DNA from 3 places in the Serratia sp. TSA_198.1 genome. Region 1 is predicted to be linked to each of the others. Evidence: predicted binding sites of a transcription regulator. Region 1 holds the regulator's gene; each other region holds the start of a gene.
What was found. The regulator LexA, encoded in region 1, represses DNA repair genes until DNA is damaged. The targets are predictions, from matches to a motif close to TNCTGTATGTACATACAGNA.
Positions count from the first base shown of each region.

Region 1 (4,086 bases):
ACCGAAGTTGACGTAACCCTGGCCGAGATTACGCAGCTTGCGCAGGCCGCGCAGCATCTGCAACAGGCTCTCTTTTTCCTTGGTTGCACCGCGCAGCTCTTTGGCGTAAGTACCTACTTCCATCACGTGTTCGTAACCGATGTAGATCGGGACCAGCGTGATAGGACGAGTGCCACCGCGCAACATTGCCTGGATGGTCATCGACAGGGTGCCGGTCTTCGGTTCCAGCAGGCGCCCTGTGCGGGAACGGCCGCCTTCAACGAAGTATTCCACCGAGTAGCCACGGGTAAACAGCTCGCCGAGGTATTCGCGGAATACCGTTGAATACAGCTTGTTGCCTTTGAAGGTGCGGCGGATAAAGAACGCGCCCAGGCGACGGAAGATCGGCCCGGCCGGCCAGAAGTTGAGGTTGATGCCGGCGGCGATGTGCGGCGGCACCAGGCCCTGGTGATACAGCACGTAGGACAGCAGCAGGTAGTCCATATGGCTGCGGTGACACGGCACATAAACGATCTCGTGGCCGTCCTGCGCCAACTGGCGCACGCGCTCGGCATTAGTGACGTTGATGCCCTGATACAGCCGGTTCCAGGTCCAGCTCAGCACGCGATCGGAAAGGCGCACCGTCTCGTACGAGAAGTCGGCGGCGATCTCTTCCATCAGCGCAATGGCGTTCTGCTGGGCCTTTTCATGGGAAATTTTCTTGCTGCGCGCTTCGTCCTCGACCGCTTTTTCGATCGCTTTGGACGCCAGCAGCTTATTGAACAGATCCTGACGAGCCGGCAGGCTTGGGCCGACGGCGGCCAGACGTTGACGCGAGAAATGCATGCGCGCCACGCGCGCCAGTTTTTGTGCGATAGTTTTGTCCGTGCCGTGTTCGGTCGCCATTCGGCGCAGCGAAACGGTGTTGGAGAAACGCACGAAGCTGTCGCGGCCCAGCCACAGGACGGCGAAGAATTTCTGGACGCCGTTCAGCAAGCGCAGATGCGGCGTGCCGTGGCCTTCGCGGCCTGGGGAACGGCCAAACATCACCGACACCGGCAGCATCTGAATATCGAGATCCGGGTTGCTGCGGTGCAGATCCAGATAGTCGTGAAACAGTTTTACCGACTCTTCTTTCGGTGTGTAGTAGCGGAACACGCGCGGGCCGTCGTGAATAAACACGTGGCTTGGCAGTACGGTGCCGTCTATCTCCAGCGGATTGAGGGGGTCGGGCAAATCCTGCGCCAGGCACTGGGTGCGCAGCGTCAGTAAATCCGCCTTGGAATTATAAGGTAAAACATACAAAATCGGCCGTGAGGGATCCAACCCTAACTCCGTGACCGGATCTGAAGGGATAACCTTACTTCTTACCAACAATTTGAGTGGTAAATTCAATAATTTATAATAAATTTTACGCCAACCTGACATAACAACGTGAAGCCTCTTGTTAGCAATGCGCCGCAAGCATACCAGAAACCGGGTAGCAGATCTGTGGTGTTGGAAAACCGTGAGCCGGGAGAGTTTCCTGACCCAAGCTCTATAATTATGACTTACCTCTGTGAAAGGCACTAAAAAACATGGCAAACCAAGCAACCGGCCTGACCCGTATTATTAAAGCCGCCGGCTACTCATATAAAGGCTTTTCTGCTGCCTGGCAGCACGAAGCCGCATTCCGCCAGGAGCTGGTGGCGACCGTGCTGGCTATCATACTGGCGATCTGGCTGGATGTGGGTGTGATAGCGCGCATTTTACTGATCGGATCGGTGCTGTTGGTCATGATCGTCGAGATGCTGAACAGCGCGATTGAAGCCATTGTCGATAGGGTGGGCACGGAACACCACGAGCTTTCCGGGCGGGCGAAAGATATGGGGTCGGCGGCGGTAACGCTGACGATCATACTGGCGCTGTTTGTCTGGGGTTCGGTATTGTGGCAGCACTTTGCCTGAGTGGAACGCTCCGTTGCGGCGGGGCGCTAATCCCTGATTTTTATTCATTCTTCGGTTCCCAAGCCGCGCTTACCTGTATATACTCACAGCAAGACTGTATAAACAAACAGGGGGCGGAATGAAAGCATTAACTACCAGACAACAAGAAGTCTATGATCTGATTCGCGATCATATTTCGTCAACTGGCATGCCGCCAACGCGCGCCGAGATCGCCATGCGTCTGGGGTTCCGTTCGCCAAATGCTGCAGAAGAACATCTGAAAGCGCTGGCGCGCAAGGGCGTGATCGAGATCGTCTCCGGCGCTTCACGCGGCATTCGCCTGCTGATGGAAGATGAAGAAGGTTTACCGCTGATTGGCCGCGTGGCCGCCGGTGAACCGTTGCTGGCGCAGCAGCATATCGAAGGGCACTATAAGGTGGATCCTTCTCTGTTCAAACCGAGCGCGGATTTCCTGCTGCGGGTCAACGGCATGTCGATGCGTGATATCGGCATTCTCGACGGCGATCTGCTGGCGGTGCATAAAACCCAGGACGTGCGGAACGGCCAGGTAGTGGTAGCGCGTATTGAAGATGAAGTTACGGTCAAGCGCCTGAAAAAACACGGCAATGTGGTTGAACTGCTGCCGGAAAACAGCGAGTTCCAGCCTATCGTGGTCGACCTGCGTCAGCAAAATTTCACCATTGAAGGTCTGGCGGTCGGCGTGATCCGCAACGGCGACTGGATTTAATCGCTACGCCTGAACGTTGTCCTCTGATTTAAATCGCCCCAGCTCTGGGGCGATGTCATTTCTGATTCATTCAAACCTTACCGCCACGGGAACATTTCACTATGCGCCTGCTTTCTGCCTTCACCAGCGATACTGATAAAGCCCTATGGCGCCTTGCGTTACCCATGATCTTTTCCAATATTACCGTTCCGCTGCTCGGGCTGGTGGATACTGCGGTGATTGGCCACCTGGATAGCCCCACCTATCTGGGCGGCGTTGCTATTGGTGCCATGGCTACCAGCTTCCTGTTTATGTTGCTGCTGTTCCTTCGCATGAGCACTACCGGTCTGGCGGCACAGGCGCTCGGTGCACAGGATCCTCAGGGGTTGGCGCGCGCTTTTATGCAGCCGTTGTGGCTGGCGGTGTTGGCCGGTGTGGCGATTGTGCTGCTGCGCCACCCGTTGATCGATATGGCGTTGCAGATCGTGGGCGGCGATGGCGCGGTGCTGGAGCAAGCGCGGTTATTCCTCGAAATCCGCTGGCTAAGTGCGCCGGCGGCGTTAGCCAACATGGTGATCCTGGGCTGGCTGCTTGGCGTGCAATACGTGCGTGCACCGGTGATCTTGCTGATTATCGGTAACCTGCTGAATATCGTACTGGATATCTGGTTGGTGATGGGGCTGGGTTGGAACGTGCAAGGGGCGGCGACGGCGACCGTCATCTCTGAATATGCCACCCTGCTGCTGGGGCTATGGCTTGCCTGGCGGGTGATGCGCATACGAGGCATTTCCGCGCCGATGCTGCGCCAGGCCTGGCGCGGTAATCTGCGGCGCCTGCTGGCGCTGAATCGCGACATCATGTTGCGTTCACTGCTGCTGCAAGCGTGTTTTGCCTCACTGACCATCTTCGGTGCCCGGCTTGGCGGCGACGTGGTGGCGGTAAACGCGGTACTGATGAATTTGCTGACCTTCACGGCCTACGCGCTCGACGGCTTTGCCTACGCGGTAGAGGCGCATTCCGGCCATGCCTATGGCGCTCGCGACGACAGCCAACTGCGCAAGGTGTGGCGCGCCGCCTGTCGCCAGGCTTGTTTGGTGGCACTGGCTTTTGGGGTGGTGTATGCCGTTGCCGGGCAGCAAATCATCTCGGCATTAACCTCTTTACCCGAGTTGCGTACGCTGGCGAGCCATTATCTGCCGTGGCAGGTGGTGCTGCCGTTAGTCGGTGTGTGGTGTTACCTGCTGGACGGCATGTTTATTGGTGCGACCCGCGGCGCCGAAATGCGCAACAGCATGGCGGTGGCGGCCGTCGGTTTCGGCCTGACGTTGTTTACCGTCCCTGTATTAGGCAATCACGGATTATGGCTGGCGCTGGCGGTGTTTTTGTCGCTGCGGGGCATTGCGCTGGGCTGGTTCTGGCATCGTCACCGGCTGCGCGGTACCTGGTTTACGGTGC
Region 1 is NZ_JBQZFP010000009.1:54,306-58,391, forward strand. It holds gene plsB (glycerol-3-phosphate 1-O-acyltransferase PlsB) at 1-1,407, opposite strand, end outside; gene ACUTSW_RS23525 (diacylglycerol kinase) at 1,557-1,925, shown strand; gene lexA (transcriptional repressor LexA) at 2,044-2,652, shown strand; gene dinF (MATE family efflux transporter DinF) at 2,754-4,086, shown strand, end outside.

Region 2 (4,086 bases), on a different contig from region 1:
GCTTAAAGGCGACCGCGGCCAGCGCGGTACCCGTCGTACCCTGCATTATTATTTTGTAGCGCAGGATATTCATGAGCGTGCCAGTTCCGCTCATGTTCAATATCAGGCCCTAAGCCGACAATTCCGTCATAGCGATATCCTGTTTCGTTTCCAGCGCTTGCTCAGCATGCAAGCGCGCGCCTGCCAGCAGTTGGCTCAGTCGATCCTGCTGCGGCAAAAATACCAGCACAACCTGCGTTTTGAGCCGGCTTTCAGCCGCATTGATGAAGCTCTGGCCCGCGTGGCCGTCACCCAGGAAAATCGTGAGCTGACCAAAGCGCTATCGCACCTGTTAAAAAATTTGCGCGCGATTGATGCGCAGTTGGCGAATATCGAATCCGAGCAGGCGCTGGCCGATGGCCAGGCGGAAGAGAACAGTCTGTCAGATGACCGGCTCACCGGCTGGAGCGACATCCGCCTGCGCATTAGCCGCCATCTGACGCCGCAGTCAGCCTTATTCCGCCACGCTATTCGCATGTCGGTGGTGCTGTGCATCGGCTATGCTTTTATTCAGTTCACCGGCATGCAGCACGGTTACTGGATCCTGCTGACCAGCCTGTTTGTTTGCCAGCCCAATTACAATGCCACGCGCCGCAGGCTGGCGCTGCGTATCATAGGTACGCTTGCCGGTATTCTTATCGGCCTGCCGATCCTCTATTTTGTCCCCTCGCAGGAAGGCCAGATGGTGTTAATCGTCATTGCCGGCGTCCTGTTTTTTGCTTTTCGTACCGTGCAGTACGCGCACGCAACCATGTTTATCACCCTGCTCGTACTGCTGTGCTTTAACCTGCTGGGTGAGGGCTTTGAAGTGGCTGCGCCACGCGTTTACGACACCCTTTTGGGATGCGCCATCGCCTGGGCAGCCGTGAGTTTTATCTGGCCAGATTGGCATTTTCGCCAATTGGCGGCCGTGGTGAGCAAAACGTTGAATGCCAACTGCCGGTATCTGGATGCGATTTTGGTGCAATACCATCAGGGTAAGGATAACGGTTTGCCGTACCGTATCGCCCGCAGGGATGCGCACAACAGCGACGCAGAGTTAGCCTCGGTGATTTCAAATATGTCGGCCGATCCAAAGGCCGATAAGGTGGTTCAGGATGCCGCTTTTCGCCTGCTGTGCCTGAACCACACCTTGTTGAGTTATATCTCCGCATTGGGCGCACACCGCGAACACATGAGCAATCCCGCAACGCTGGAGTTGCTGAATGATGCCGTATGCTATGTCGATGGCGCCTTGCATCAGGAAGAACAAGACGGCCGACGCATCGCTCAAGCGTTAGAAAGCCTTGCCGAGCGCATCCAACTCGCGGCTCCAGAACCAGAAAGCAAAGAGCAACTGGTATTACAGCAGATAGGGCTGGTCATTGATCTGCTGCCGGAGCTCATGACGTTAAAAGAGCAGATAGCTAAATCGGCATGATCACGCGAGATCTTTCATCAAGCCCTTGATTCCAGGCGTGTGCCCATGACTAAGCAGGACCATGGTATGTTCGAACCACTCGGTTAGCTCACTGCGCAGGGCCAGTGGCAAGGCGGCATGGTGATAACCGGCAATCGCCCCGCCTAAGGAAAGCAGCACTCGCAATCCTAAATTGCGTTGCTGCTGCAACAACCGTAGATAGCTCCGTTTGGCGCCATTCAAGCGCAAGTCATAGACATTGCGAATACCTGCCCGCCACAGTAAACGCTCCATGTTGATATCGATGTTCGGTAACGTCCTAAGCCGGCCATGCGTGTCCATTTTGACCTGAAGTTCCAGGCGGGCCTCCCGGATGGCCTGCCGCGCCAATCCAACAAGCTCATCCTGCGCCTGCCACAGAGACTCATCGACCCAGTAATAACGCAGGGTTATTGGTACGCCCCGTTTGGAGTAAACCATATTGACCATTCCACGGGCGCGGAAGGCAGGCTCCAGGCTATCCGTCGCTCGAAGATACAGCTCGTCCTCCGCTATCACCCCAAACATAACGCCATCAGCCAGCAGCCCATAACCGCCAAACTGTGAGCGCGTAGTAATGCTCCCTAATGCGTAGAAACACGCTTTGGCCTGTTTGACCCTTCCTGTAGATGTCCCTTTCATGAAGCTTCTCCTTGTGTAGGTTCTAATTGTATTATTTCTCACATCAATGAAATAAAAGTAACGTGAACAAGTAATTAGAAAAATACGCACTATCCGCAGCCCTGCCAATCATAAAAACAGGACGTCTAAAAAATAATCGCAATTATGCGAGGCACTACGAAAATTTGAGTTGATCTTATTCATGTCCAGATGTACTGTATAAATATACAGTGACACTACGGGCGGGATACTTTATGCGTACTCAATCACTCTACAAACCCCATTTCAGCCAGACCTCTTTTGCGGTGAACAATGCTGCGGAAAACTCGGATGCCGGTAAAGAAAATGGCCTTATCAGTGAACTTGTTTACAACGAGCATCAACCCGCGGTGGCGCAACTATTGCTCCCCCTGCTGCAACAGTTAGGCAGACAGTCACGCTGGCTGTTATGGCTAACCCCACAACAAAAACTCAGTAGATTGTGGTTACAGCAGTCTGGTTTGCCTATCAATAAGGTCGTGCAACTGAGCCAAATCACTCCGCTTGCCACCGTTGAAGCGATGGAAAAGGCACTTCTGACAGGTAACTACAGTGTGGTTCTCGGGTGGTTGCCCGATCTTACGGAAGAAGATCGTCTAAAATTACGGCATGCAGCAGAATTGGGTCACGCTTATGGGTTCATTATGCGTCCACAACGTGACACAAACCCGACTCACGGACAGTGTTCCATGCTAAAAATTCAGTCTTCTTTGTATCATTAAGTAAATTTAGGATTTTTCCCATCATTTTTATCTCTTTGGGTGGGAACCTTTGATGGATCAGGTGCAAAGCGAGTGCCACTGCGGTTCCGCACAAAAAAATGCAGGCTAAACTGTCCCATTTTTTACCGGTTAGTGTTAGTAAATATGTACGATTCTGCGTTTTTTTTTAGAGCTTTATCACATCACACTTGTAACTTTCGCGCCACGTTGTAGACTTTACATCGCCAAGGTTGCTCTATAACGCCAGAAAAACTGGCCGAGTAACAAACGAGGGCTCAAACCTTGGCGAAGGAATTTAACCAAGGGCTTAAAACAGCTTTAAAGCTCATTGCCTATTTGGATGATAACGAGGCGCAAAATGAAAAAGACAGCTATCGCATTAGCAGTGGCACTGGCTGGTTTCGCTACCGTAGCGCAAGCCGCCCCAAAAGATAATACCTGGTACACCGGTGCTAAACTGGGCTGGTCCCAGTACCATGACACTGGTTTCTACGGCAACGGTTACCAGAATGGTATCGGCAATGGTCCGACCCATAAAGATCAACTGGGTGCTGGCGCGTTCCTGGGTTACCAGGCGAACCAATACCTGGGCTTCGAGCTGGGCTATGACTGGCTTGGCCGTATGCCTTACAAAGGCAGCGTGAACAACGGTGCTTTCAAAGCACAGGGCGTTCAACTGGCAGCTAAACTGAGCTACCCAATTGCTGACGATCTGGATATCTACACTCGTCTGGGTGGTATGGTATGGCGTGCAGACTCCAAAGCTAACTACGGCAATGGCACTCGTCTGAGCGACCACGACACCGGCGTTTCTCCGCTGGCTGCAGTGGGTGTTGAATACGCACTGACCAAAAACTGGGCTACTCGCCTGGACTACCAGTTCGTTAGCAACATCGGTGATGCAGGTACTGTCGGCGCACGTCCAGACAACACCATGCTGAGCCTGGGTGTTTCTTACCGTTTCGGTCAGGATGATGTTGTTGCTCCAGCACCAGCACCAGCTCCGGCTCCAGTTGTTGAAACCAAGCGTTTCACTCTGAAGTCTGACGTGCTGTTCAACTTCAACAAAGCAACTCTGAAACCAGAAGGCCAACAGGCTCTGGACCAGCTGTACACTCAGCTGAGCTCCATGGATCCTAAAGACGGTTCTGTTGTAGTTCTGGGTTACACCGACGCAGTGGGTTCTGACCAGTACAACCAGAAACTGTCTGAAAAACGCGCACAAAG
Region 2 is NZ_JBQZFP010000001.1:1,474,232-1,478,317, forward strand. It holds gene yccS (YccS family putative transporter) at 1-1,459, shown strand, start outside; gene ACUTSW_RS07150 (TfoX/Sxy family DNA transformation protein) at 1,460-2,119, opposite strand; gene sulA (SOS-induced cell division inhibitor SulA) at 2,353-2,859, shown strand; gene ompA (porin OmpA) at 3,218-4,086, shown strand, end outside.
Region 2: the regulator LexA is predicted to act here: its motif matches at 2,312-2,331, upstream of sulA (SOS-induced cell division inhibitor SulA).

Region 3 (4,086 bases), on a different contig from region 1:
ATGACCTCTACCACACGCACGGCGGAAGTTGACAGGGAACGCGCCAGATCGCGTGACAGGTTGGAAATACGCGCAGCCTTGACCCCCGGCGCCAAATCCAGCTCAAAGCGGGTAATAACCGGGCCAGGTAAAATATCCACTACGTCGGCTTTCACCCGGTAGTCGGCCAAACTCGCTTCCACCAAACGCGCCTTCTGCTCCAACGCGAAAGAGTCCACCGGCTCCACCTCTTTCGGGGCTTCGGTCAGCAGATCCAGCGTCGGCAACGGCGTGGTCGGTTTTTGCAGCGGCATATCGTTGCGCATCAGGAACGGGTGAATCAGGCTGTCCATCGCCGGCTGCTGCGGTGCAGCCGGAGCCGGTTGCGCCACAGGTTGCTGATAAGCTGGCGGTTGCTGCTGTACCGGTTGCTGCTGTGGCGCCTGCTGGTAAGCAGGTTGAGCAGGCTGGTATGGCTGCGGCGCCGGAGTCTGAGACGAATAAGCCGGTGCAGCAGGCTCAAACTGGCCAAAGGGGACATCGTCTTCACGTTCGCTTTGCTGCTCGATACGTTCTTCAAGCTGCGGCGACAGAGTGAACAGGGGTTCACTCGGGCTATCGTCGACCAAATCATCCATCGGCGAGAAGCTGAACGCGTTGCGGGTATCTATCGGATTGGCAATCGGCGCCGATGGCACAGGTTCCTGCTGGCCATAGCGTGCCTGCTGTTGCTCGGCAAACGCCTGACGCAATGCCGCTTCCTGCAGAGCTTGCTCATCATCTTGATTATATTGCGGATATTCCTCACCGTAACGCTGGCTTTGCTGTTCGGCAAACGCCTGGCGCAGCGCCGCTTCCTGCAAGGCTTCTTCATCTTGCTGATGGCTTTCCGCAGCTTGCAGCGGTTGATCATCGCGGGGACGCTGTTCCTGCTCGGCTACACGCTGCGAAGGCAGCTTGATACCGTAAGACGCCAGCTCGCGCCGGGTAGGAATACGCACCGGATTCGGCCGCGGCAACTCAGGGCCAATGCCCTGTTTCACCTGCGAGTTACCGTCGCTGGTGGCCGTAAAGGCCGGCATAAAGGTATTGGCGACAACGGCCGCCGCTGCGGCTTCTGCCTGCGGTTTCATACTGCCAAATGGCGTAACCTCAGGCTCGCCGGCACTGAAGCCGGTAGAGCTGCCAACGTCAACGCTGTCGCGCTGAGCCGCAGAGAAATCAAACGGGGAGCGATCGTGTGGCTGAGATACGGCCGGTGCGTCCCAATTGCCCAAACGCGGTTCATCATCGTCCCGGTAAGGATCGGCCGGGCGCGTCATTTTCGGCGCTGGCGTCTCTTCAGGGATTTCGAACGAATACAGCGGTGGCGCGGCGTTCTCCACTGCAGCACTCATCGGATGCTGGTTCACCGAGGCCGGAGCCGTTGGCGCTGCCGTTACCGCAGGCGCCGTCACCGGGGCCGCTATCGGCGCGGGATCAGGCGTTACCGGCGTGCTGACAGCCGCCGGCGCGACAGGTGCCACATCGGCATCGTCGTTAGCCCGCAAGCCGTTGAGCAGCGGATCTTCAGCCTCTTCTGCCGCGGCGTTGGCGACATCCGTTACCGAAGGTGCAGAGAACAGTACGTCATCTTCTGCTTCTGCCGCATTGGCCGCAGCCGCAGAGGCGGCTACAGCAACGGCTGCTCCTTTACCTGCCTGCTCCGGCTCGTCGTCGACATAGCGATCGTCATCGTCGTGATAACGCTCTTCACGGCGTGAACGGTTGGTCATGAAAGTGGCCGTACCCAGCACCACACCGCCGATTCTCTCGGCGATCACCAACCAGGACCAGCCGGTAAACAGCGTGAGCCCTGCGGCCCATACGCACAATAATGCCAGCGTTGCGCCAATGCCGTTGAACCACGGCAGCATGGCGTTGCTCAGCAAGCTGCCGATAACGCCGCCGGAAGCGAAGTAATAGAGATCGTCGACATTCAGTGCCGCCAGGCCACACGAGGTGAGCACCAGCGCCAGCGTGCCGATAAGGCGCAGTGAGAGCGCAAAATAGTCGATGTAATCGCCGCTGTCGCGCTGACGATAAGCCGCCCAGCACAAAACCAGCATGATCGGCGGTATTGCGTAAGCAAGTACCCCGAAGGTGAAGAACAGCGTGTCGGCCATCCAGGCTCCGACGCCACCGCCCAGGTTATGAATCGGCTCATGCCACGCGGTCTGCGACCAACTTGGGTCAGACGGATTGAAACTGACCAAGGCAGCCATGAGGTAAACGGCAAAAATGGCTACCACAATCAACACAGCTTCAAGCAAACGGCGGCCACTGCTGAGTTTTTTCAGGGTAACTTCTTTATCTTCTGTATATTCCTGGCTCAAGAAAGGCTCTCCAGGTTCCTGTTAGCTGACATAGCAACAGCGCCGAGAAGCTTCCCCGGCGCCGAAACTGTATGAATAAACAGGAGTGTAACCAATTTAATCAGGTTTTGCACCTGCACCTTACCGTGTTTTGATAACCAGACGGTTACTCTGTTTGACTTCTTCCATGACCACGTACGTACGGGTATCGTTAACCCCCGGCAGACGCAGCAAGGTTTCACCGAGCAACTTACGGTAAGCCGACATATCCGGCACGCGGGTTTTCAACAGATAGTCGAAATCACCGGACACCAGATGACACTCCTGAATTTCTTCAAGCTTTTGAACTGCTGAGTTAAATTGCTCAAACACATCCGGCGCGCCGCGGTTCAGCGTGATTTCCACGAAAACCAGCAGAGATGCATCCAGATAATGCGGGTTGAGCAAAGCGGTATAGCCATGAATAAAACCCTGGCGCTCGAGGCGGCGCACGCGTTCTAAACATGGGGTTGGGGATAACCCCACGCGCTTCGAAAGCTCAACGTTCGAGATACGCCCATCCTTCTGCAGCTCATTCAGGATATTGCGGTCGATACGGTCGAGATCTTTACCCGGGCGTTTCTTATTGTCTGCCATTATTATTGTCTCTCTTATTTTCTTCCCTGCACTTGCCACACCCTAGCCAACGTCAATGTGTAAGGGCTTGTTCCAAGCGAAGACCCGATGCCTGTCATATACTTCACTACCATCATTCATCGTTGTGCAACCTGTCTGTCAACCCTGCACAACGGATTCAAATGACGTTCATCTCAAGAAGGAAATTGCCATTCGCTGACGCGATGTTCCCCTCACCTGCCGCTCTCCGCTTCGACAATGGCGCAAAATCCTGCACCGCCGCCGCAAATACGTACGATTTACTGTAGGTAGGGGGATAATTTCTTCTTCCTATGATGTTTTCGCAAATGCGCAGCGGATTGTCAAAGTAAAAGAAGCAAAATCAGAAGAACCTGTCGTCATGAAAAGTCAGCACCCCATTTTTAGTTATGAATCGCTGGCTTAAGCCCCGCAGAGCAAAACGGCTTAAACCCGGTAAACGTGGTGTCTCAGGCAGAACGAACGCATAACGTGGGCAAGTGGCTTCCATAAGTTAAATTGCTGCGTTTTACGCTCGTTTTGGTGGCAAAACAATAATTAATAGGTCACGGCTATCAAACAAATCGTTAACAACATCTGCTGACGCTTTTTTTAATGCTGCATTTTCCCTACAATCGGTTTCATTGTCCGCATTGTGGGAAAAGAGGGTATTCATGGGCACGGCTAAACATAGCAAATTACTGATCCTGGGTTCCGGCCCGGCCGGCTACACCGCCGCGGTTTACGCAGCGCGCGCAAACCTGAGCCCGGTACTGATTACCGGTATGGAACAAGGTGGCCAGTTGACTACCACCACCGAAGTGGAAAACTGGCCTGGCGATGCCGAAGGCTTGACCGGCCCGGCGCTGATGGAGCGCATGCGCGAGCACGCAGAAAAATTCCAGACCGAGATCGTGTTCGATCACATCAACAGCGTCGATCTGCAGAACCGTCCGTTCCGCCTGTTCGGCGACAGTGGCGAATACACTTGCGATGCTTTGATCATCGCCACCGGCGCATCAGCCCGTTATCTGGGCATGCCTTCCGAAGACGCCTTCAAGGGCAAAGGCGTTTCCGCCTGCGCGACCTGTGACGGTTTCTTCTACCGCAATCAGAAAGT
Region 3 is NZ_JBQZFP010000001.1:1,555,143-1,559,228, forward strand. It holds gene ACUTSW_RS07470 (DNA translocase FtsK 4TM domain-containing protein) at 1-2,354, opposite strand, end outside; gene lrp (leucine-responsive transcriptional regulator Lrp) at 2,475-2,969, opposite strand; gene trxB (thioredoxin-disulfide reductase) at 3,641-4,086, shown strand, end outside.
Region 3: the regulator LexA is predicted to act here: its motif matches at 2,420-2,439, upstream of ACUTSW_RS07470 (DNA translocase FtsK 4TM domain-containing protein).